DNA from 3 places in the Heyndrickxia sp. FSL W8-0496 genome. Region 2 is predicted to be linked to each of the others. Evidence: riboswitches for the same ligand, from Rfam matches in the RefSeq annotation. Region 2 holds a riboswitch; each other region holds the start of a gene.

Region 1 (8,160 bases), 1.5 Mb from region 2:
GAACTTGTTCGTGACTTATTCCTCTACGCTTAGATTTACAGCCACGCTTACGAGGTTTTCGTTCTGAAATGCCACGTTGACCTTATTGATAGTATAGGAAATAGGTCTCGTCAACTTCAACGATACCATCATATTTTTCAAAATCCATTTGTTTTAATGCACTTAACAGTTTGTGTCTCCAATAAAAAAGTGTAACCTAAGTAATCCCTACGATTTCAGCAGATTTTCGGAGGGAATAGCCTTTGAACATACAATCAGCAAACGTAATCCATTCGTCACCTTTTCGTGTACGGTATAGAACTGTATTAGTTGTATCAGTAAAGGTCTTACTACAACACTTACAACGATAGCGTTGGCGACCATTCTATTTTCCAAACCTTACAATATATTCAGATACACAATGAGGGCATTCAACCCCCTATTTGAAGTGTGAGTTTAACGCATTTCATTAATTAGACGACCACCGACAGAGGAAGGAAATAAACATGAAATTTATACGAATTCATTAATAACATCTGTTCTATCTTATATGCAGGTTTACTTTTAAGTGCAATATTATCAATTCTAGGTGCCATTTTAAGAACCTTTGGATTTGAACAAATAAAAATGAGTATATGGAACGGAATTGATTTACTTGTCGTTTTAAGTATACCTGCCTCTTTTTCATTTACTCGAAATATTTTAAGCGTTCAATTCAATTTTGTACGTCCAAACTAAGATTTTAAAATTTAGATTAGGATATATTTCATTGAAGATAAAAAGAGTCATTTTCCAATTAAGAAGAATGACTTTTATTTAAAACTTATTCAAATAAAAAAGAAATCAATGTTATTAAGATAGAGAATCCTAATATGGTACCTACAACAAATGTATGAAATTTACGTCTCATTATTATAATGGCAATATACTCACGAATCATTGCATTTGGCCAGTAATAAAATGCCGTTTTAGAACCGATACCTTGACTATTTAGACCAGCTTTTTTTGCATATAAGCTAGCTCGGAACAGATGAAAATTGTTCGTCGTAAAGATACTATTATATTCATTTCCTTTTAAAGAATCCATGAGGTGTTTTGAAAAAAGCATATTCTGAAAAGTATTCACAGAATGAACTTCTGTCAGAGTATCTTCTATAGGAATTCCATTGTTTACGGCATAAATTTGCATCGCTTCTGCTTCGGGGAGGTTTTCATCAGGTCCTTGTCCACCTGAAAAAACTAATTTTGGTGGTAGAGTTACCGCCTTTTGTTTCCAATAAAATTCAATCGCTTTATTTATTCTACTTGCTAATAGTGGTGGAACCCTATCATTAATTAAACCACTGCCTAAAACAATAATAAAATCTTGATTGTATTTTGGCCTATTAAACTGGTATAACATATAAGCGGTCAAAAAATTAGTTAAATGTAAAAAGAAATAAATGACAATTAATGAAGCTCCTGCATATAGAGGTTGCAAACTAGTCGATAATAAACGCTCAGGATTTATGATTTGGTTTATAAATAATATTAATAGAAAGATACCTAAAAATAATGTTAACGCATTTGAAAATCGTCTCCCCTCTTTTTTCATTAATACCCTTGCATTTAAAAATAATGCAACACTTAGAGCAAAAAAACCAAATGTTGCTATAAATAGTAAAATAGCAAATGGGAATAATGCAAAGATCATAAGGAGTTTATTACCAGTACTGTATCCTAAAATACAACAAAAAATAAGTAATGAACAAAAAAACAGGTTAAACCAAAAACCATTTATCACTCTTCTTGGATCTGATAAATAAGAACTTATAAATGTAACAAACAATAAAAGGGTAATAATTCCAATTGTTAATAGCATTGTAGACCTCAAATTTTCAAAAATAGTTTTTCGATTCATTATACATGAAAGTTATATTAGTTTTCACCTTTTTTTTCATTTTATGGAATTTAAAAGGCTAGATTTTAATCAGAAATCATAAGTTGAAACAAAAAGGAGATACTATTTTATTATTCCTAAGAAAGGAGCAATTTACTATGACTAAAAAATATAATCAAGGTAGTCACAATCAAAATTCCCCCCATTTACATGGACAAACTCCAACTAGTGGAGATAATAGCAAAGGAAATAAAAGAAATAAGGATCAGAGCACGAAAACAGAATAAATTAAAATCAAACAAACCGATTTTTTTAACCGGTTTGTTTGATTTTTTACTTGGCTTTCCATAACTCTTATAGCTTAAATTAATTACAATTGAGTAAAAAACCTCGAATAAACATAGTTGACAAATCGGATTAATATGCTTTAATCTGTAATTACATAAATACTTATCAAGAGAGGTGGAGGGACTGGCCCTATGAAACCTCAGCAGCAGATTCTTTTTTGAATCCTGTGCTAAATCCTGCAAGCAAATTGCTTGAAAGATAAGTTGAGGTTTATACAGTTGATCATTCCTCTTCTTATCCAATTAAAAGAAACTAACATAAGAGAGGAAATGAAAATGGAAAGATTGTTAAATGAAACAATAGAAAGTCGTCGAAACGATTTAATTAATAAGTTAATTGAAAATGGACAATACAAAAAAGATGGAAAGCATCTTTTTGAATTATCTTTATTAGATTTGGAATATGAGTATTATAAAATTACATCTAAAAATCATCCACATAGTGGAATAGACTCTATTCGATGGATTAATTTTAAATAAATTAGTAATAGCCTCTTTAATTTTAAAAGGGGCTTTTTTATTTAGGCCTTATTTTCAAACCTTCTTACTATTCAACTCATATCTTAACTGAAAAAGTAAGTTGAAGTTTGGCAAACCTCATAAGAACACTGAACTCTTTATTTGGTGTAAAAGCCAGAGATAATACAAAAACAACAAACGACACAAAAACAGGGTGTAGTTTTCATATTAGGGATTACTCATGCTTAAAATTTTCCATTTTCAATTCCAATTCAAAATTTCGTTTTATTACACTTCCTCTGTTTATTTCACTATATATCAATATCCGTACTCATCTACTAATTCTATTGGCCTATATACATGTACTTTCCATTTATTATACAATTCAGTTGGAATAATTAGGATGAAAAGGATGTCATCATAAAATATGGAAAGGTGAAACGATGCAGAAAAAAGAATTTTTTGACTCTAGGGCAAGAATGATTGGCTTTTCAATTTTAACTATAACATTGACACTTGTATTTGGTGGTATCACCCTTGCTATGCTTTTCGGGTCAATTACTTTGGAATTTCCAATGTTCATTCTCTCTCTCATATTAACTATAGTTCTTATACCTGTGTCCATCGTACTACTAAAAAAGGCGACAACAAACGAACCTTCCGTTGTCATTAGTACAGAAGGCATTATGATTAATGGATACATTCCTAAAATTGGATTTATCCCATGGGAAGATATCGATGGATGTATTCCATATCAAATCAATAAACAGGCAATGTTAGGTTTTATATTATTTGATGAAGATAAATACGTGAATAAATTCACTGGTATGAACAAAAAGCTTTTAGAAGCAAATAAAAGCATGGGTTACCCTGCCATAAATGTTTCCATTAATAACTTGAAGGATAAAGAAGGTTTTTTTGAAGCACTTGCTGAACAAAATATAGGTTTTTATCTTGAAGATGAACGACAAGCGTAAATACAAACAGCACCAGTATGGTTTAGTGGTGCTGTTTTTCTTGAACCTCATATTCTATAAGATTGTCGTGCACAAACAACAAACTATCAATTTATATATTAATAAACTCATCAATTAGAATTAGCTACACTCTTCGTAGCTACTTTTCCCAGATCTATTGGGTTAAAAAGTGTTTATAAAACGATATTTTAATTTATAAATTTATCTCTTCTTTTTTAACTTAAATGGAAGCAATAATAATATAAACAAAATCAAGGCGGCCGCTTCTAAAGATAGAATATAATATGGATAGGGGCCAAAATAATCTAATAAGGAACCATTTATTGGTTTATATGATAGAAACATATAATTTCCACTAGTGATTTTATTTAAAAAATAGGCAATTCCTGCACATCCATTCAAAAAGAAAAACGAGCTCACCAAACCTTTAGTGGTAGGAATATACTGATGTACTATAACATAATAAATACAAGTCCAAATGATCAGAATATGGGTAATAAAAAATTGAAAGAAGCGAAAATGCGGATATCCTAAGAATAATTCAGGGGTAATGATTGCCATTAATGCTCCCGAGATCCCCATAAAATAAACGATTTGAAAAACAACCTGAGATTTTGTTAATAACATGATTAAACATAAAATTAGGCTTATCGAACAAAGCTGAAGTGGCAATGCAAAAGATACATCCCATACTCCCCCACTATAAAGCCATATATGATAAAGAAATTCTAAGAGGAAAAGTATTGTAAAAAAGGATATTCGCACGATTTGATTATGTTTCTTCAAAAAAGTGCGTCCTAAAATTATGAATAAAACACCAATAAACATTACAATTATCATCAAAGTATGTGAAAATGAGAATATTTCAAATGGAAAAGCCTCATATTTATGCTTAAAAAAACCCTCCATATTATCCCCCCTTCTCTCATATAAGATACTCTAAGTCTCCGAGATTCATGTTATTTAAAGAAAGGTACTGTATATAGCATAAGAAAAACCCTCCTACCTAAGTATGGAGGGTTTACTACTTTAAGATGCCTGTTTAAAATTAATACTTTTTCCTTCTTTCCGTCGTTGTCTATATTCAGCAGTAGCTGTAAAGAGTACGTCGGTGGAAGAATTTAAAGCAGTTTCACAAGAATCTTGTAAAACCCCTACGATAAATCCTACCCCAACTACTGTCATAGCTACATCATTTGGAATTCCAAATAAACTACATGCTAATGGAATCAATAATAAGGAACCTCCAGCAACTCCTGAAGCTCCACAGGCACATACAGCAGCTAAAACACTAAGAATGATCGCTGTAGGAATATCAACGTGAATACCCAATGTATGAACAGCGGCAAGTGTTAACACAGAAATAGTCACAGCTGCACCAGCCATATTAATTGTTGCACCTAATGGAATAGAAACCGAATACGTATCCTTATCCAAACCTAACTTTTCACATAATCTCATATTAACAGGAATATTGGCTGCTGAACTGCGTGTAAAAAACGCAGTAATACCACTTTCTTTTAAGCACTTAAAAACTAATGGATATGGATTTTGACGAATACCAATGTACACGATAATCGGATTAATAACTACAGCAACAAATAACATACAGCCAAGTAATACAGCAAGTAGCTTTCCATAGCTTAATAATGACTCAAGCCCATTTGTCGTAATTGATTCAATGACTAGTCCCATAATACCTAATGGAGCAAATTTAATGACCCATGTAACCATTTTTGCTACTGCATCAGATACGTTTGCTATCATTGTTTTAGTCGTGTCAGGTGCATTCTTAAGTGCTACACCAAGAAGGATTGCCCAAGCTAAGATTCCGATGTAGTTTGCATTATAAATAGCTTTAACCGGATTATCTACTATATTAAGTAATAATGTTTTTAGGACCTCTATGACTCCACCGGGAGCAGCTAAATCCTCTCCGCTATCAGCTAAAGTTAGGCTTACTGGGAAGATGAAACTTACAATTACAGCCACTAATCCAGCTAAAAATGTTCCTAATAGATAGAGTACAAGAATGGATTTCATATTTGTTTTATGACCACTTTTATGTTGGGCGATGGCAGACATAACCAAGAATAATACTAAAATAGGTGCTATTGCTTTTAATGCGCCTACAAATAATGAACCTAATATAACAAATGGTTTGGCGACAGTTGGAATGGCAACTGCTAGAATAACCCCGATAATCAAACCGATTAATATTTGTTTGACTAAACTGATTTGACTCCATTTTTTCCATATACTTTTCATATACGTTTCCCCCTAGTTGTTAAACCGTTAGAATAGTGAAATTATTCTAACTTCAAGTCGTGTTCTATTAGATGCATTTCTAATTAATAGTATTATAATGAATATTTAGATATATTACAATAGGTTTAATATTTTGTGGTGTCTGTACATTCACCCTACTATTTAATTTGAAAATCATAATAAAACAGTGATAGTTCTACTATTATTATGAAAAAAATCCACTATTTTAAATTATTTGATATAATTTAATCGAATACTTTAAACATAATAAGATTTGGAGTGGTTTCTTGTTAATTTATTTTACACATAATTGGGCAGTATAGGGGACGAATGCCATTGTCAGTGATTGAGGAAGAACACCTACTAGTGGAAGGTGGAGATGTCTGTCTTACAGTGGTTGATACAAATTCATAAAATCAATCGAGGTCCGGATTTTGAGATGAAAAACGCTCAAATGAAGTAGGAACTAGAATTAATCGCATGGTAAAGCCGAGCGGTGAACGGGTCCCTTCTCCTCAAAAGCCTGAAGCTCCATATAGGGGAAAAACAAAACGGAACCCTGCCTCCATAGATGAAAAAATCATCTAGGAGGTATTGTCCTTGAGTAGAAAAACTGAAAATACAGGATTTCAATGTAAGAAATGCAGGATGGTAATTAAACCATTAACAAATGGAAGTTATCGTAATCATTGCCCATATTGTTTATATTCTTTGCATCTAGATCAGCAGCCAGGTGATCGGGAAAGTAGTTGTCGAGGTTTAATGGCTCCAGTAGGTCTAGATTATTCTAATAAAAAAGGATATCAAATTATCCATAAGTGTATAAAATGTGGCAAGGTTGGTAAAAACAAAGTGGCTATTAATACAGAACAAGAGGACCAACTAATTCACTTTTTGAAAGCAATACAATAGAATTTATGTTCAAAAGTATTCAAGAGCACAAGAAACAATCTTGTTAGAAGTTTCTTGTGCTTTCTTTAATTATCTTACTTTTATTTTTATATAATCATCATATCCCCTTTTTCGTAGTTTACAAGCGGGACATTCTCCACACCCTTCTGCAATTATTCCATTATAGCAAGTTAATGTTTTTGTACGGACAAAATCTAATGCACCAAGTTCATCCGCTAACTTCCATGTTTCTGCTTTGTTTATCCACATTAGAGGTGTATGGATAATAAACTGTTTATCCATGGCTAGATTTAAGGTCACATTTAAAGATTTGATAAATATATCCTTACAATCAGGATAACCACTGAAATCTGTTTCACAGACACCTGTTATAATGTGTTTTGCACCTACCTGACTGGCTACAACACCAGCGAAGGATAAAAATAATAAATTTCGACCCGGTACAAATGTAGATGGAAGCTCCCCCTCTTCCCCATCCGTTACATCAATGTCAACTCTTGTTAAAGCATTCGGAGCTAGTTGATTTAATAGTTGCATATCTATAATATGGTGTACAATTCCTAACTCCTGGGTGATATTTATTGCACAATCTATTTCCGTTTTATGTCGTTGATTATAATCGAAAGTCACTGCAATTACTTCTTCAAAACGTTTCAATGCCCAAAATAGACATGTTGTACTATCTTGGCCACCACTAAACACAACAATTGCTTTCTCTTTTTTCAATTTAACTACTCCCTTTATAAAATTGATTTCGCAATAATATACTGGTTTAGTTGCCTCTTTAGATACAGCGATGTTTTGTTTACCCTTTTAGAGAAAAAAACAGTACTAATTAATGTACTGTTCATTAGTTTTTTTAAGAGGGTAGCTAGAACCTCTACCGCCTCCACGGATTTTACTAAACTTGTATGAATTGATTAACTTAATTCTAGCATTTTTCATACTAAAGCAAAAGAGACTATAACCTTTCCATTGGTAAACTATGTTAATATAAATTTATAGTAGAGTTGAGTACTTTAGGAGGGATTCCCTTGAAAATAATTGACACGATACCTTTTTTTATGAATAATTATCACCCTTCAATTCGTTTCTTAAGAAGCTACTACAATGAATATCCTGACATTTTCCAAGAATATTTAGCCTATCATTGTAAGGATACCGATGAACGACATTCTCAATCAATAAAAAAATACCCTCAGTTTTTTTCAAGAATTAACCAAGTTCACCAAAACATAAAACCTATTATCAAAGAAATCAATGAAAAGTATTCCAATATGTATCAACTTACTTTTCCAATTGAAGTAAACTTAATAGTTGGGGGGTTTGGATCAAATGC
Region 2 (8,160 bases):
TTTTCGCAATCATAGAAAGTTAGCCATTATTGATGGAAATATTGGTTATATCGGTGGTTTTAATATTGGTGATGAATATTTAGGTTTAAATAAGCGATTTGGATATTGGCGTGATACTCATTTGAAAATTACCGGAAAAGCTGTATATGCTATGCAAACACGCTTTATTCTTGATTGGAATCAAGCTTCATCAAAAGAAATCAGGTATGAGGAAAGATATTTCCCGGACATTCCTTCCATTGGTTACACAGATGTTCAAATTGTATCTAGTGGTCCTGATTCAGAATGGGAACAAATTAAAAATGGTTATATTAAAATGATCAATTCTGCCAAAAAGTATATTTTCATGCAAACACCTTACTTTATCCCCGATGATAGTTTATTAAATGCAATAAAAATTGCTATTCTATCTGGTGTCGATGTAAGGTTAATGATCCCTAATAAGCCGGATCATATGTTTGTGTATTGGGCTACCTATTCCTATGTAGGTGAGCTATTGAAAACTGGTGCAAAGGTTTATATTTATGATAATGGATTTATTCATGCGAAAATGTTAGTGGTCGATGGGAAAATTGCAACCGTCGGAACAGCAAATATTGATAATCGAAGTTTCCGTTTAAATTTTGAGGTTAATGCATTTTTATATAGTCATCATATTTCAAAGAAACTCGAAAAAATATACATGGATGATATGGGAAAATCAAAGGAATTAACATTAGAAGAATATCTATTACGTCCGAAATGGATTCGTTTTAAGGAGTCCATTTCTAGATTATTATCTCCGATTTTATAACGTTACGAAAAGAGGGTTGCCCGAGATATAGGCAACCCTCTTTTTATTGTCTGCAAACTTATTTTGACAAAAGTGTACGGAAGGCGTACAATTTAAAATATTTTAATTTTAGTGATAGTTTCTTAACTATTTAACTAAATGGATATGGGGTGCTAATTGAATGGGAAAATCATTTGAAACAGCAATTGTACATAATTCTTTAATAAATACATCGAATATACATAGTAAAACAACACCAATATATCAGACCTCTGCATTTACGTTTCAATCATTGGAGGAATTAGAAGAGTTTTATCATGGGAATATTCCATATCTCTACTCTCGGACTGGTAACCCGAATACAGATGAATTAGGACAAGCTGTTGCAAGATTAGAAGGTGCTCCTGATGGTGTTGCTACATCCTCAGGACTCTCCGCTATTTTAGCAGGGATATTAGCTGTAGCCTCTGCTGGCGATCATATTGTTGCGGCAGATGATATATATGGCGGAACCCATCATTTATTAAAACATGAATTAAACGAACTTGGAATTGAAACCACATTTATCCCTTTTAAAGATGCTTCAACAATTCGAAAGGCGATTCAATCGAATACAAAGCTTCTTTATTCTGAAACAGTGACCAACCCATTTTTACGGATAGAAGACGTGACTGAATTGGTTCGAATCGCAAAGGAATTTCAGCTTTGTACAATGGTAGATAATACATTCGCAACTCCATATTTATTGCAGCCGTTTATCGACGGAGTGGATATTGTGGCTCATAGCGCAACGAAATATATAGGTGGGCACAGTGATGTAACCGCTGGTGTAGTCGTTGGAACAGAAGCATTGATGGCAAAAGCAAGGCAAAAGGTAGTTAATTTGGGTACAAATTTAAGTCCCTTTGAAGCATGGCTTACTAATAGAGGGTTAAAAACACTTGCATTAAGAATGGAGCGCCAAGCATCCAATGCTCAACTGTTAGCAGAAAGCCTAACGAATCATTCTAATGTAAAAAAAGTTTACTATCCAGAAAATCTTTCAAGTAAGGGAAATGGTGCGATAGTTACCATTGAATTAGGAGAAGCTGTAGATATTCATCAGTTTTTTTCCTCTTTAGGTTGGGTAAAACTTGTTCCCACATTAGCAGGAGTGGAAACAACTGTATCCTATCCGTTTGGAACATCTCATCGTAGTCTTACTTTAGAGGAGCAAGAAAGCATAGGAATCAATCAGTGGGTCATTCGTATTTCGGTAGGAATAGAAGATTCAGCAGATATTATTAAGCAATTTGAGTGTGCGATAGAAGCCGCATTATAAGATTGGTAAAAAGTTTAGTATCGTTTGCTACTTTGATAAAAAGTCATGCTTTTTCACTTAGCGGCTGTTTTAAAGGGATGAAAGAAAAATCCACTAAAAAGTTTTTTTAATAGAAAAAAGGTTGACGAACTATTCATCCATCTTTTATAATGCAAAACAAGAGCAATTTAAAATTTTCTAAATTTAATAATCACTCTTATCGTGAGCGGCGGAGGGACTAGGCCCTTTGAAGCCCGGCAACCTTCAAGCATTCGTGCTTGAAAAGGTGCTAATTCCTACAGATCAATTAGATCTGAAAGATAAGGGGAGGAACTGATATAATAAGCCCTCTTCTTATGAAGAGGGTTTTTTGTTTCCCCTCATTCCATACTTCTCAAATCCCACAACAGAGGAATTACTCAATGAACCTTACCTAGTTTAAGCGGCTTAATGTTATTAGCCAATGAATGTTATTTAGCCTCACCTGAATAATAAAAAAGATCTAGGAGGAATTCAAAATGACGAATGAAAACTATCAACCGGAAACGTTATTACTTCATGGGGGACAGCAACCTGATCCAACCACAGGTTCACGGGCCGTTCCTGTTTATAAGACGACATCCTATGTTTTTAAAGATACAGATCATGCCCAAGGGTTATTTGCCCTTGAACAACCTGGCTATATTTATACAAGAATTGGCAATCCAACGGTTGATGTATTTGAGCAGCGTATTGCCCTTTTGGAAGGGGGAACAGCAGCTGTCGCACTTTCATCAGGGATGGCGGCCATTGCTTTTTCTATTTTAAATATTGCTAGTGCAGGAGATGAAATTATCGCTGCTGGAAATCTTTATGGTGGGACATTTAATCTCTTTGCAACGACGCTGCCTAGATATGGGATTCAAGTGAAATTTGTTGATGCAACTGATCCGGAAAATTTTCGGGAAGCAATCACTCCAAAAACGAAAGCTCTTTTTGCAGAAATTATTGGCAATCCAAGCTTACATGTCTTAGATGTTGAGGCAGTAGCTAATGTTGCCCATGAAAATGGAATCCCGTTGATCATAGATAATACCTTCGGAACACCATATCTTTCTAATCCAATAAAATGGGGTGCTGATATTGTTGTTCATTCCGCTACTAAATGGATTGGCGGACATGGAACGACAATCGGCGGTGTCGTGATTGATGGTGGTAAATTTGATTGGAATAGTGATAAATTCCCTTATTTTAAAGAGCCGGATGAAAGCTATCATGGCCTTCGATATGGCATTGACGTGCCTCAAGCAGCATTTGCCACAAAACTTCGTGTGCAGTTATTGCGTGATTTCGGTGCTAGCTTAAGTCCTGATAGTGCATTCTTATTATTACAAGGTCTTGAAACATTGCATCTACGTGTCCAAAAGCATAATGAAAATGCATTGAAGATTGCCCAGTTTTTACAAGATCATCCTGCCGTTGCTTGGGTTAATTATACAGGACTAGAGGAACATCCTTCATATGAGCTTGCAACTAAATATTTCAAAGGTGGTTTTGGTTCAATTGTCAACTTTGGGATTAAAGGTGGTCGGGAAGTAGGAAGAAAAGTCATCGATGAGATAAAATTATGGTCTCATGTTGCAAATGTGGGGGATGCAAAATCTTTAATTATCCATCCTGCATCTACTACCCATCAACAGCTTAATGCCGAGGATCTTAAACTAACAGGTGTAACAGAGGAACTGATTCGCCTATCGGTCGGCTTGGAAGCAGTAGAAGATTTAACAGCAGATTTAGATCAAGCGATTGTAAAAGCAACAAGTGTCACAGTATAGAAATAGTAGATTTTTGCACAGTCGGTCAGGTGAATAAGGGGGATTTCTTAATGTCAGTCATAAAGGCAGCGCTTTTAGGTTTTGGAACGGTTGGTGAAGGTGTATATACTGCGATACACTCCCATCAACAGCAGCTTAATGAACTGCTGGGAGTAAGGGTGGAAATTGTTGCGGTATTGATTCGGGATAAAAATAAAAAGAGAGACATTGAGTCGAATATACTTGTCACAACAGATTTCGAAGAGATTCTTAATATACGTGATTTGGATGTAGTTTTTGAAGCGATTGTTGGAGAGGAGCCAGGTTACACGTATTTGAAGCAGGCAATTGATAAGGGCATCCATGTGATCACAGCTAATAAGGTCATGTTTGCAAAATATGGGCAGGAATTAATTCATAAAGCAAAGCAACAGAATGTAAAACTTGCATTTGAAGCAACAACGGCTGGTGGGGTTCCAATTATAAGAACTATCCAACGATTGCTGCAAGTTAATCGAATTACAAAGGTTCAAGGGATACTAAATGGCACCTCAAATTTTATTTTGACAAAAATGAGAGAGAACAAATTGTCATTCGAGGCAGCTCTTCATTTAGCACAGCAAAAAGGCTATGCGGAGGCTGACCCGACGAATGATATTAGTGGTAAAGATGCCTTTTGTAAATTAATGATATTAAGTCAACTTGTATTTGGTGAACAGCCATGCTGGTCTGAAGTGAAAATTGAAGGAATCACTTCGATTTCCCAGCAGCAAATAGAAGAAAAAGAGCATCATGGTCAAAGATATAAGCATATTGCGGAGATTTATAAAGAAGGTCAACGGATAAAAGCATCTGTAAAGCCGATTATTGTTGACAGTAATCACCCACTGTACTCGATTGAAGGTGTCGAAAATGCCATTGCACTAGAAGCAAGCTTGGTTGGAAATATTACATTACAAGGACCTGGAGCTGGGAAAATGCCTACAGCGAGTGCAATGATTGAGGACTTTGCTGAAATAGTCCAACATCAACAGTTACAGGAGAAAATCCCTGCATTTCAAATGTAAAACTGGCGAGTTCGCCAGTTTTTTTGTTTAGGAAATGACAACCATATAGAAATACTTTTTATCTATCGCCTAGCCCACCTCTGAGATCAAGAAACCAATAATGTAGTTGTTGAATTTAAGAATATGTGTACTTGTCGAGGGCTGATTAAGGTGCACGACTGGATTTGTTTAATATCCTCGTTATGAAAGTTTCATAACTCGTCCTTTTCTCACATATATTGAAGAATAGGCTTACAAACTATGCGGAACCAATCTTACTCCCTTAGCGGAAGGATCCGTCAGCATGCTTTTTAAGAGAGGGGGACGCTTATGAAACGGAAATGGATGGCAGTGATGGTCTCAGGTGCATTAATAACAGGTGCAAGTGGAACATATGTCGGAATGAAATGGTTTGAAGCAGAGGATGTTCAAATAAATGATCAATCAAAGGACGAGCATTTTCTGGAATCTACAAATAGCAAGGGTCAATCCCTTCCAGATTTAGCGAAAATCGCCCAAGCATATAATCTCATCAAAGGTTCTTATGTTGAGGAAGTGGATGATCAACAACTAGTTGAAGGGGCAATTCAAGGTATGGTGAGTACTTTAGATGATCCATACTCGATATATATGGATGCCAAAACAGCTTCTAAATTCAATCAAACATTAGAATCTTCATTTGAAGGAATTGGAGCAGAGGTAACCGCAAAGGATGGAAAAATCCTAATTGTTTCCCCATATAAAAATTCCCCTGCAGAAAAGTCGGGGTTAAAACCGAGAGATGAAATTATCAAAATTGACGGGGAAAGTATTGAAGGTCTAGATTTGTATCAAGCTACAACAAAGATTCGCGGAAAAAAAGGAACGACAGTAACGCTTGATATTAAGAGGGAAGGAGTTAGTAAAGCCCTTCAATTTAAGGTGAAGCGTGATGAAATCCCGATGGAAACAGTATTTGCAAGTATAAAGTATGAAGGGAATAAACCGATTGGTTACATTGAGATCACGCAGTTTTCCAAAGATACCGCAAAAGATTTTAAAAGAGAATTAAAAAAACTTGAAAAACAAAATATGAAAGGATTAATTATTGATGTAAGAGGAAATCCGGGAGGGCTTTTGCTTAGTGTTCAAGAGATTTTAGATACACTTGTAACGAGTCAAAAGCCTTATTATCAAATCCAACAGCGTGATGGTGAGAAGCTACCCTACTACTCAAACCTGGAGAAAAGTAAACCGTATTCGATTGCTGTCCTCGTAGATGAGGGGAGTGCATCAGCATCGGAAATTCTTGCAGGAGCATTGAAGGAAGCAGAAGGGTATACATTAATTGGTGAAAAAACATTTGGAAAAGGAACAGTTCAGGATGCTGTTCCAATGGGAGATGGAAGCACAATAAAATTAACAATGTATAAATGGCTCACACCAAACGGAAATTGGATTCATCATAAGGGAATTCAACCTACAATCGAAATGAAACAACCAGATTATTTTTATATTCATCCATTAGAGGTTGAGCAAACATTGAAGCCTGATATGAATAATGAGCAAGTTAAAATTGCACAGAAAATGCTTGATGGTCTCGGATATTCACCGGGGCGTAGTGATGGTTATTATAATCAAAAAACAAAAACAGCAGTAAGAGCCTTTCAGAATCAAGTAAACCTACCTGCAACAGGAGAGCTTGATGTGAAAACAGCTCAGCGACTAGAAGAAGAAATTATCTCAGCAATTAAGGATGAAAAAAATGATCTTCAATTACAAGTTGCATTAAAATACTTTCAATAATCTCTATGTATCTATTTATTTTGAAGGAGATAAAACCAGTTATACATTTCTTAACCACCAAACCGATCAATCGAATATAGGTTGTTGTTTTAGTAAAGCCCTCCTAGCGATATTTAAACCTAGTAATACTCATTCAACTTTATGGATTTTACAATGAAATGGAGGGGTTAGTCTTCAACCTATATTCATTAGTTAATGATTAACCTAAAATAGCAATAATGTTTAGGAAAAGAGCTTTAATATAAAACTGATCATAGGTTTTATGCGAACAATCTGCTAAAATAAGAATAATAGATTGTACTTGGTAAGGTGGTGGAAGAAATTGAGTCAGGTGTGGTTAATTGAAATCCTAAAAGGAATAGGGAAGTTCTTTCTTCATCCGATCTTCTATTATTCGATCTTTTTGGCTATTCTTGCAGGGATTGTTCGAGTAAAAAAAGAACGGAATGATTTCCATATTCGTGTATATGATATATATCAAGAATTGCGCTATCTATTACCAGCAGGTTTATTAATAGGATTAATTGTATCTTTGATTACGATTAGCAGTGGTTTTGTTATCTCTTTTTCAATGATTGCTGTACTTGCTATTATAACCATCGTACTTAGCCTTATTGGAAATTTTCGCTATCTATCTTCTGCATTTACCATTGGTTTTTCGTTTATCCTATTATTTTTAGCTAGCGAAATGAATTGGGATATTCCAATATTATCTGAACATCCATCAGACAGTAGTTTGTCAGGATTTATTGTAATACTTGGTATACTGCTGATTGTTGAAGGGATTCAAATGGTTCGGAATGGAACAAAGAAATTTTCACCAATTCTTCGAGAAAGTCGTCGTGGATTAACGGTAGGAGCACATCAAGTAAAAAGAATATGGTTGATACCGGTTTTTTGCTTCCTTCCTGTTGGGCCTATGACTGCTCCTTTTGAATGGTGGCCGACCTTTGACTTTGGTACTACATCCTATTCACTCATTCTTATCCCATTTGCTGTTGGCTTCCAACAACAAATCCAAAGCACATTACCACAAATAGCGGTTAAGCGGATTGGTATGAATGTTATATGGCTTGGGATTATTGCTTTAGCAATTGCAATAGCTGGTATGTGGTGGTCTATCTTTTCCATTGCAGCTGTTATTATTGCGATAATAGGAAGAGGATGGATTTCTTACCGTCATCGAGTCCGCGAAAATTCAGCAACCTATTATTTCACTCCTCAGAAAAAAGGGCTTATGGTATTAGCCATTATTCCTTTTTCACCAGCCGAGAAATTAGGGCTGCAAATGGGAGAGATTATTTATAAATGCAATGGACAAATAACACTTAATAAGGATGAGTTTTATAAAGCTCTTCAAAAAAATCGTGCGTATTGTAAATTAGAAGTTTTTGATGTGAACGGAGAAATACGCTTTGTTCAAGGTGCGTTATTTGAGGGAGATCATCATGAGCTAGGGATATT
Region 3 (8,160 bases), 160 kb from region 2:
GGCAATTGATTTACTACAGGAGCAAGGAAGCCGTGAATAATTAGACGTTCTGCCTCTTTTTTAGAGATCCCACGGCTCATTAAATAATAAAGCTGAATAGGATCAACACGACCAACAGATGCAGCATGTCCAGCCATAACATCATCTTCATCGATTAAAAGCATTGGATTGGCATCCCCACGTGCTTTTTCACTTAACATTAAAACACGTGATTCTTGCTCCGCGTCTGATTTAGATGCGCCGTGCTCAATTTTTCCAATTCCATTAAAGATTGATGAAGCAGAATCCTTCATTACTCCATGCTTTAAAATAAAGCCTTCTGTATTTTTTCCAAAATGGGTAATTTGAGTTGTAAAGTTTTGAGTTTGACTTCCACGACCAACTACAACTGTTTTTGAATGAGAAGTTGAACCATCTCCCATTAGATTAGTTGTATTATTTGAAATCGTATCGCCATCATTCATCATTCCCAATGCCCATTCGATATTGGCATCACGATAAGCGACTCCACGACGATTTACATAGGTTGTCACACCTTCTGCCAAATTGTCAACAGAGCCATATTCTATCTTCGCATTACCGTTCGCAATAATTTCAGTAATGATGTTTGCAATTCCTTTTGCTTGATCATTGGTTGAAATATAGTTTTCAACATATGTTACTGAACTATTATCATCAGCAACTACCAATACATGGTTAAATAGAGGTGCCTCAGTATGATCATGTACATAAACAGTTTGAATCGGCTCAGACACTTCTACATTTTTAGGAATATATAAGAATACTCCACCATTTACAAGTGCTGCATGTAATGCAGTTAATTTATGTTCATCAACTTTTACTGCATCCTTCATAAAATATTTTTGTACGAGATCTGAATGCTCTTTTACTGCAGTCAAAATATCAGTAAAAATCACGCCTTTTTCTTTTAGCTCTTCTGATAGAGCCACATAGGCAGGAGTTTGATTATGTTGAATATATAAGTTTTTATTTACATTTTCTACATCGATTAAAGATTTTACCGCTTCAGGAAGTACATCTAGTGATTGATACGTATCACTTTCAATCGAATGCTTTGTAAATTGAGTAAAATTCCATCTTGTAATTCTAGTTTTATCAGGATTTGGCATAGGTAGCTCTTCTGCTTGAGCTAATGCTTGAATTCGAAGTTCTGTAAACCACGCTGGTTCACTGATTCCTTCTGAGAAGGAGCGAACATAGTCCTGATCCACTGAAAGATTTGTTTCTACAGTCATGTTAAGTCCTCCTAACTTTATGCTTCTTGCCCTACTGTTTCGTCTTCAATACCAAGTTCGTGTTTAATCCAGTCATATCCCTCAGCCTCTAAACGTTGTGCTAATTCTGGACCACCGGATTTAACTACACGTCCTTGCATCATTACATGTACATAGTCAGGAGTAATATAGTTCAATAAGCGTTGGTAGTGAGTAATGATTAAGCAACCAAATTCACTGCTGCGCATTTCATTGATTCCTTTAGAAACAACTTTCAATGCATCGATATCTAAACCAGAATCAATTTCATCAAGAATTGCAATTTTTGGTTCAATCATCATTAATTGAAGAATTTCATTACGTTTTTTCTCACCGCCAGAGAATCCTTCATTTAGATAACGTTGTGCCATATTTGGATCCATTTCAAGCAATTCCATCTTTTTATCCATCTCGCGAATGAATTTCATTAATGAAATTTCATTTCCTTCTTCGCGACGAGCATTGATAGAAGAACGTAAAAATTCAGCATTTGTTACACCGCTAATTTCACTTGGATATTGCATCGCTAAGAAAAGACCAGCACGTGCTCTTTCATCAACTTCCATTTCTAAAACATCTTTACCATCAAGTGTAATACTACCTTTTGTTACTGTATATTTAGGATGTCCCATAATCGCAGATGATAAAGTGGATTTACCAGTTCCGTTAGGTCCCATAATTGCGTGGAATTCTCCACCTTTAAGCTCTAAATTAACGCCCTTTAAAATCTCTTTTCCTTCGATCTCAACATGAAGATCTTTAATGATAAGTGTAGAACCTGCCATGATTATACCTCCGTTGTATATTAAAAATTTCAAAATCTCATTCTCAATTTATTCTCATTATAATCTTATAACAAATTAAAATTATTATCAATAGAGAAAGTCTGCTCTAGGACTTTCTTGAAAGGAGAAAGTCTGCTTCGGGACTTTCCTATGTACACATTCTATTTAGTTTTTTCCCTCCCACCATTCTTCATTCTCTAATTCACTATATTATGTATTTTAAAATGGGCAAAAACCAGTGTTTGATACACTGGTTTTTGCTATCATTATTATAAGCTATTTAGCATTTTTCGTCCAAGGTCTGCAACCATCCGCTGGGAACGAACGTATTCCCTCTCTCTCCTTTTTTCCACAAGCATTCTTACTTTATGCTTTTGTTTGTACACCTCGTAACCGACTCCATGTGCCCCATGCAACGCCTTTTCCATATCATTTGTGTACTGTAACTCAAGAGAGTTAATAACGAATCATTCCTTCCATTTTTTGTTTACGGTCTTTATGATAACAAAGATTTTCTATCTTAACAAAAAGGATATGGCGGATTAATAAAGCATCTGCTTCTATATTCATGAGTCATGGTAAAAAACTTTATTATTTACTTAATAATGATCTTAAATGCTTCAAAATAATAGCTAGTTTCGAGAAGATGTATGGAGTATTCACTTTATAATAGGAAACAGGAATGAACTTTTTAGATTCGCACAAAACAATTGTTATTTGCACGAAATTATAAATGATTCTCACGATATGACTCTTTTTCGCACCAAATATTTTTGAAACTCATTTGCCAATAATAAAAGCTCCGGAAAAATTCCGAAGCTTTTTACGATATTATTTACCTGAGACTGGAACAACTGACCCTTTCCACTCTTTTTTAATAAAATCTTGGATTTCTTTAGAATGTAAAACTTCAACTAATGTTTTAATTGATTTTTTGTTTTCATCACCTTTACGTACAGCGATCACATTTACATATGGTGAGTCGTCTCCTTCAATGGCAATAGAATCTTTTTTCGGATTCATACCTACATCGATGGCAAAGTTGGAGTTGATAACAACTGCATCTCCCTCTCCATTATTATATGCTGTAGTTAAGAAGGCTGGATCATATTCATAATCAAATTTTAATTTTTTTGGATTTTCAGCAATATCTTTAATCGTTGCCTCATCCTTATTAACACCATCTTTAAGCTTAATTAAGCCTTTTTCTTCAAACAATGTTAGAATACGACCGTGATCAGCGACAGAATTACTCATTAGTATTTTAGCACCATCCGGAAGGTCATCTAGAGATTTATATTTTTTTGAATAAATCCCCATCGGTTCAATATGAATACCACCTGCATTTACAAAGTCATATCCAAATTCTTTGATTTGTTTTTCTAAATAAGGAATATGTTGAAAATAGTTAGCATCTAAATCTTTTCCATCTAATGCTTTATTCGGTAAAACATAATCTGTGAACTTCTCAATTTTAAGATTGATGCCCTTTTTCTTCAAAATAGGCTTTGCTTGTTCCAAGATCACTGCATGTGGAGTATTTGAAGCTCCTACTACTAAAGTTGTTTCTTTACCATCGCCTTTTGATTTTTCATCTGAAGAACCACAGGCAGCTAATCCAAACACAAGCAATGTTGCAAAAAGAATACCTAACCATTTTTTCATTTGTATTTCCTCCTCTTTAATATGAAGTTATCGCTTATCTATTTTTCTTGTAATTAAATCACCAATCATCTGGATGATGAAAACGATAATTAAAATAATGATAGTAGCTACAAAAGTAACATCTGTACGATTTCTTTGGAAGCCATCTAAATAGGCTAGATTTCCTAATCCGCCGGCACCAATTGCACCTGCCATTGCGGTATACCCTACAATAGCAATGGATGTAACAGTTATACCTGAAACAATGGCCGGCATTGATTCTGGTAATAATACTTTAAATATAATGGTACTCATCTTGGCACCCATAGCCCTCGCTGCTTCAATAACACCTTTATCGACTTCTCTTAGACCAATCTCCACTAATCTTGCATAAAAAGGTGCCGCACCTATAATCAATGCAGGTAATGCTGCTTCTGGCCCAATTATGGAACCGACAATTGTTTTAGTAAATGGTATTAAAAGAACAATTAATATAATGAAAGGAATCGAACGAAAAACATTAACAATTGCTGAGATAATTGAGTTTATTGCACGGTTTTCCCATAAACTTCCTTTAGCTGTAAAAAACAATAATAATCCTAATAATATTCCGATTACAAATGTTGCAATCACGGACCAGAATGACATATATATAGTTTCTTTTGTGGCATCCCACATAGAAACCCAATCTACGTTTGGAAAGTATTTCTCAAGCATCTGCCTTCATCACCTCTAGTTCAATCTCCTGTTGTTTTTGCAAATAAGTTAATCCCTTATTTATCTCTTCTTCCTCACCATCTACATGAATGAACAATGTCCCATATGATCCATTCTGTGTTTGTGAGATGTTGCCCTGAATAATATTTACAGAAAGAGAATAATTCCTAATAAGATCAGTTATAATCGGTTGTTCAGCAGAACCTCCAATAAAAGTAATCTTCACTAATCGTCCACTTGGATACATATTTAATAGTTGTTGTACTGTTTCATGGGTATCTTCAGGTTCTGTGAGTTGTCTAACGAAACGCTTTGTTATTTTCTCTTGAGGTTTTCTAAACACATCAAGTACGCTTCCCATCTCAACAACCTGACCATTTTCCATAACAGCAACTCGATGACAAATTTTCCTAATCACATGCATTTCATGTGTAATTAGCACAATCGTTAATCCAAGTCTTTTATTAATATCCACTAATAGATCCAAAATAGAATCTGTAGTCTGTGGGTCCAATGCAGAAGTCGCCTCATCACATAAAAGTACTTGAGGGTCATTTGCTAAAGCACGGGCAATACCTACACGTTGCTTTTGTCCACCACTAAGCTGTGAAGGATATGCTTCTTCCCTTCCATCTAATCCAACAAGCTTAATTAATTCGTCTACTTTTTTTCTACGCTGCTGTTTTGGTACACCCGCGATTTCAAGAGGAAAAGAAATATTTTCCCTAACAGTACGTGACCAGAGAAGATTAAAATGCTGAAATATCATTCCAATGCCTTGTCTTGCTTTTCTTAGCTCTGCACCCTTTATACTCGAAATTTCCTTCCCAGCTACATGAATCTTACCCGAGGTTGGAATTTCTAGACCATTTAACATACGAATTAACGTACTTTTCCCGGCACCTGAATAGCCAATTACACCAAAAATCTCACCTTTATTTATATCAATGTTAATGTCATTAACTGCTGTAACTTCTCCATTTTTTGTAGAAAATATTTTTTTTACTTTTTGAACGGTTATCATGCTGTCCACCTCACTTGTATATGACGCCTAGTATTCCAATAATCTGGGCAAAATAAAATGCCTTTCTGCAAAATGACAGAAAGGCATGAATAATTATGAAACCTTCCTCTCATCTTCCAAAGTTAAAAACTTTGTGTGAATTGGCACCATTTCAGATAACTGACGGTTGCCGGGCTTCATAGGGCACATCCCTCCACCTCTCTTGATAAGAGCACATATATATTTAATTGTTAATCTTTCAAACAAAAAATTCCATTATTAAACTTTCAATATCAAAGACTTAATTAGTACAAAAGTCATTGTATCATGATGGTTAATGACTGTCAACAAAAAATCACAATAAATATAGTTCTCCATTCATGCAATCTGATAGTCTCTACTTAGCCATAAAATCGATTCAAGTAAAAGTGATAAGCGATAGGAGCCATATAATGTAAGTTCGTTATTTTTCACTAATTGACTTAAGCGAATATGACCATTTAAAAGATGACAAAGTATTGGTTTGGAGGCATGTATTTCTAAATTCGATTCGCCTATATCTTTTTTCATTATAGAACAGCTATTTTTAGAAATATACAATCCCCATTCCTCTTTATCGCAAACAAATTTTATCATAATAGGATGGTTTGGAAATAAGGCATTCAAATGTTTTCGATTATCCAACTCTTGAATCAGTCTTTCAAAAAATGAATCCATAAAGATCACCCATTTCTCGTTTATCTTTTATACACTTATTCATTTTTTGAAAAGAAAATCCTCTATCTATCGTTCTACAATTTTTTCAAGATATAAAATACATAAAAAAATTCTTGTCGAATAAAATCATTATCTATTTATTTCCCAAGAAATTTGTCATAAGTATTTATACTACTTTTGAAATAGGAGGATGATCTTTTTTGCTTCCAAAAGATTTAAAGACAATAAAAAAGTAGATCGACCCCACTAAATATAAAAAACATGTGATTGAAAAAACAATGGCGTAGCCATTATAAGAACCATTTCGTGAAACAATTCCCATTGAAACTGGCCCCATCAACCCCCATCCTAAATTAAATACCATTTGATTGACAGAGTTTGCAAGACCCTTCACTGAATTATCAACTTTAGACATCATTAATGACATTTGAATTGGATTTCCTGCATTCATTAAAGCCTGCCTGAATAAAAATCCAATTGCTGCAAGTAATAAACTATGAGTAAATCCCGTTAATAATAAAAATGGGAGAGAAGCCAATTGCAAAAAGACAACTGCCTTAACCTCCCCTACTTTACTTACTACAAATGGACCAATAAACATAGCGATGGCGGTTGCTGCCTGACCCATCGAAATAATAAATCCAATCGTTGTATTTGAAGCATTAAATCGATCAGCAAAGTATAAATTTAAATAAGGGATTACAAGTCCTGCACCAAAACCGATTAATAATTGTGCAATGGCAAAAAAGATGATTAATTTAAGACTTTCCTTTTGTTCTTTGAATGAAATGAAGCGTTTATTATTTTTTTCATCGTAGCTTACAACTGTTATTATTTCCTTAAGTCTCATTATTGGCAAAATTCCGATCAAAAATATAACTGCGCCAATTATTAAAGTAATCCGAATACTAATAATCGGACTATAGATCCATTCAAGTAAGTCAGAAAGTACTCCCCCAAATATATTTCCAATCACATTAGCAGCTGTCATCAATCCAAAATGAAGTGAAAACAGTTTGACACGTTGTTCAGCTGTAGAGTTTTCAGCCAATAAAGGAACGGATGAAACTTGTATAAATGCTTGGGTTAAACCAGTTAAAAAAGCTGCCATAAGGAGAAGTGTTCTTGGCTCAATGATACTTCGAAGAAATAAGGTAACTCCTGTAAAAATTAATCCATATAATATAACTCTTTTCCTTCCCAGTCTATCACTTAATATTCCTGCTGGAATCAGAATAATGGCTGTTGCCAGGGATGTCATTGAGATGACTTGCCCATTCATCTGATCAGGGAAACCGAGTTCACGAATATAGAAGTTGTAAATGACCATAAAAACACCCAAACCAATTTGCGTAAAAACGTTTCCATAAATGGCATTTCTTATATTCGAGTTATACCGTCCCCATTGCTGTTTCCACCTATTTGCCCATTTCATAAAAAAATCCCCCACTAGATTATTTCGATACCCTAAATAATCATAATCGCGTGAGGAAAAAAAGTAAATGGTCTATTCAGAAATGTTTTAATCATCTTTATTTATTTGTTTTAAAAGCTCATACAAATGAGTAACCGATTGAAAAGCATATATTTTTTCCACACAAATTCCTTCTTGAAATACTAATAAACAGGGGACACTCTCAATTGAATACTTCTCAGCCATTTCTGGCATATAATTTAAATCAGCTTTTCTAAATTCAAACTGTGGTACTAAATTTTCCACAATATCGAGCATTCTCCCCGCTACCTGACAAGTCCCACATAAAGGTGTATAAAAGTATAATGCTAGTTGCTTGATCTTCCTTGTATTTTCTGTAATCTCTTCCTTTGTCCATTCTTTCATTATGATCGTCCTCTTGTGAATTTCTATATTTATAATATAGCCTTCTTTATACTTGGCTATAATTTTTCAAAAAAAATTAAGATTGATAAAGGTATAAATAAATAAATAAAAAAATGAGGTTGTCCCAAGTTACTCGGAAACAACCCTAGTTTTTTTATCTATTTATTAGTCTTCGTTAAT

What was found. Region 2 has a riboswitch for S-adenosylmethionine ahead of NST63_RS06230 (O-acetylhomoserine aminocarboxypropyltransferase/cysteine synthase family protein). Riboswitches for the same ligand answer to the same signal wherever they lie in the genome.
Region 1: another riboswitch for S-adenosylmethionine. It lies ahead of NST63_RS13675 (Fur-regulated basic protein FbpA); the one in region 2 lies ahead of NST63_RS06230 (O-acetylhomoserine aminocarboxypropyltransferase/cysteine synthase family protein).
Region 3: another riboswitch for S-adenosylmethionine. It lies ahead of NST63_RS06965 (methionine ABC transporter ATP-binding protein); the one in region 2 lies ahead of NST63_RS06230 (O-acetylhomoserine aminocarboxypropyltransferase/cysteine synthase family protein).

The regions. Positions count from the first base shown of each region.
Region 1 covers NZ_JBBOXX010000001.1:2,712,161-2,720,320, forward strand. Annotated here, with positions in the region: partial or broken gene NST63_RS13660 (IS1595 family transposase) at 1-474, opposite strand, end outside; gene NST63_RS13665 (YdcF family protein) at 803-1,840, opposite strand; gene NST63_RS13670 (hypothetical protein) at 2,017-2,145, shown strand; SAM riboswitch class I at 2,306-2,411, shown strand; gene NST63_RS13675 (Fur-regulated basic protein FbpA) at 2,482-2,685, shown strand; gene NST63_RS13680 (STM3941 family protein) at 3,108-3,641, shown strand; gene NST63_RS13685 (YwaF family protein) at 3,843-4,550, opposite strand; gene sstT (serine/threonine transporter SstT) at 4,671-5,909, opposite strand; gene NST63_RS13695 (RNHCP domain-containing protein) at 6,510-6,821, shown strand; gene queC (7-cyano-7-deazaguanine synthase QueC) at 6,891-7,565, opposite strand; gene NST63_RS13705 (hypothetical protein) at 7,856-8,160, shown strand, end outside.
Region 2 covers NZ_JBBOXX010000001.1:1,249,721-1,257,880, forward strand. Annotated here, with positions in the region: gene cls (cardiolipin synthase) at 1-793, shown strand, start outside; gene NST63_RS06225 (trans-sulfuration enzyme family protein) at 954-2,093, shown strand; SAM riboswitch class I at 2,287-2,399, shown strand; gene NST63_RS06230 (O-acetylhomoserine aminocarboxypropyltransferase/cysteine synthase family protein) at 2,591-3,886, shown strand; gene NST63_RS06235 (homoserine dehydrogenase) at 3,937-4,932, shown strand; gene NST63_RS06240 (S41 family peptidase) at 5,242-6,696, shown strand; gene NST63_RS06245 (PDZ domain-containing protein) at 7,028-8,160, shown strand, end outside.
Region 3 covers NZ_JBBOXX010000001.1:1,412,313-1,420,472, reverse strand. Annotated here, with positions in the region: gene sufD (Fe-S cluster assembly protein SufD) at 1-1,256, opposite strand, end outside; gene sufC (Fe-S cluster assembly ATPase SufC) at 1,274-2,059, opposite strand; gene NST63_RS06975 (MetQ/NlpA family ABC transporter substrate-binding protein) at 2,891-3,724, opposite strand; gene NST63_RS06970 (methionine ABC transporter permease) at 3,752-4,420, opposite strand; gene NST63_RS06965 (methionine ABC transporter ATP-binding protein) at 4,413-5,444, opposite strand; SAM riboswitch class I at 5,551-5,656, opposite strand; gene NST63_RS06960 (hypothetical protein) at 5,802-6,140, opposite strand; gene NST63_RS06955 (MFS transporter) at 6,307-7,575, opposite strand; gene NST63_RS06950 (thioredoxin family protein) at 7,663-7,980, opposite strand; gene gcvH (glycine cleavage system protein GcvH) at 8,146-8,160, opposite strand, start outside.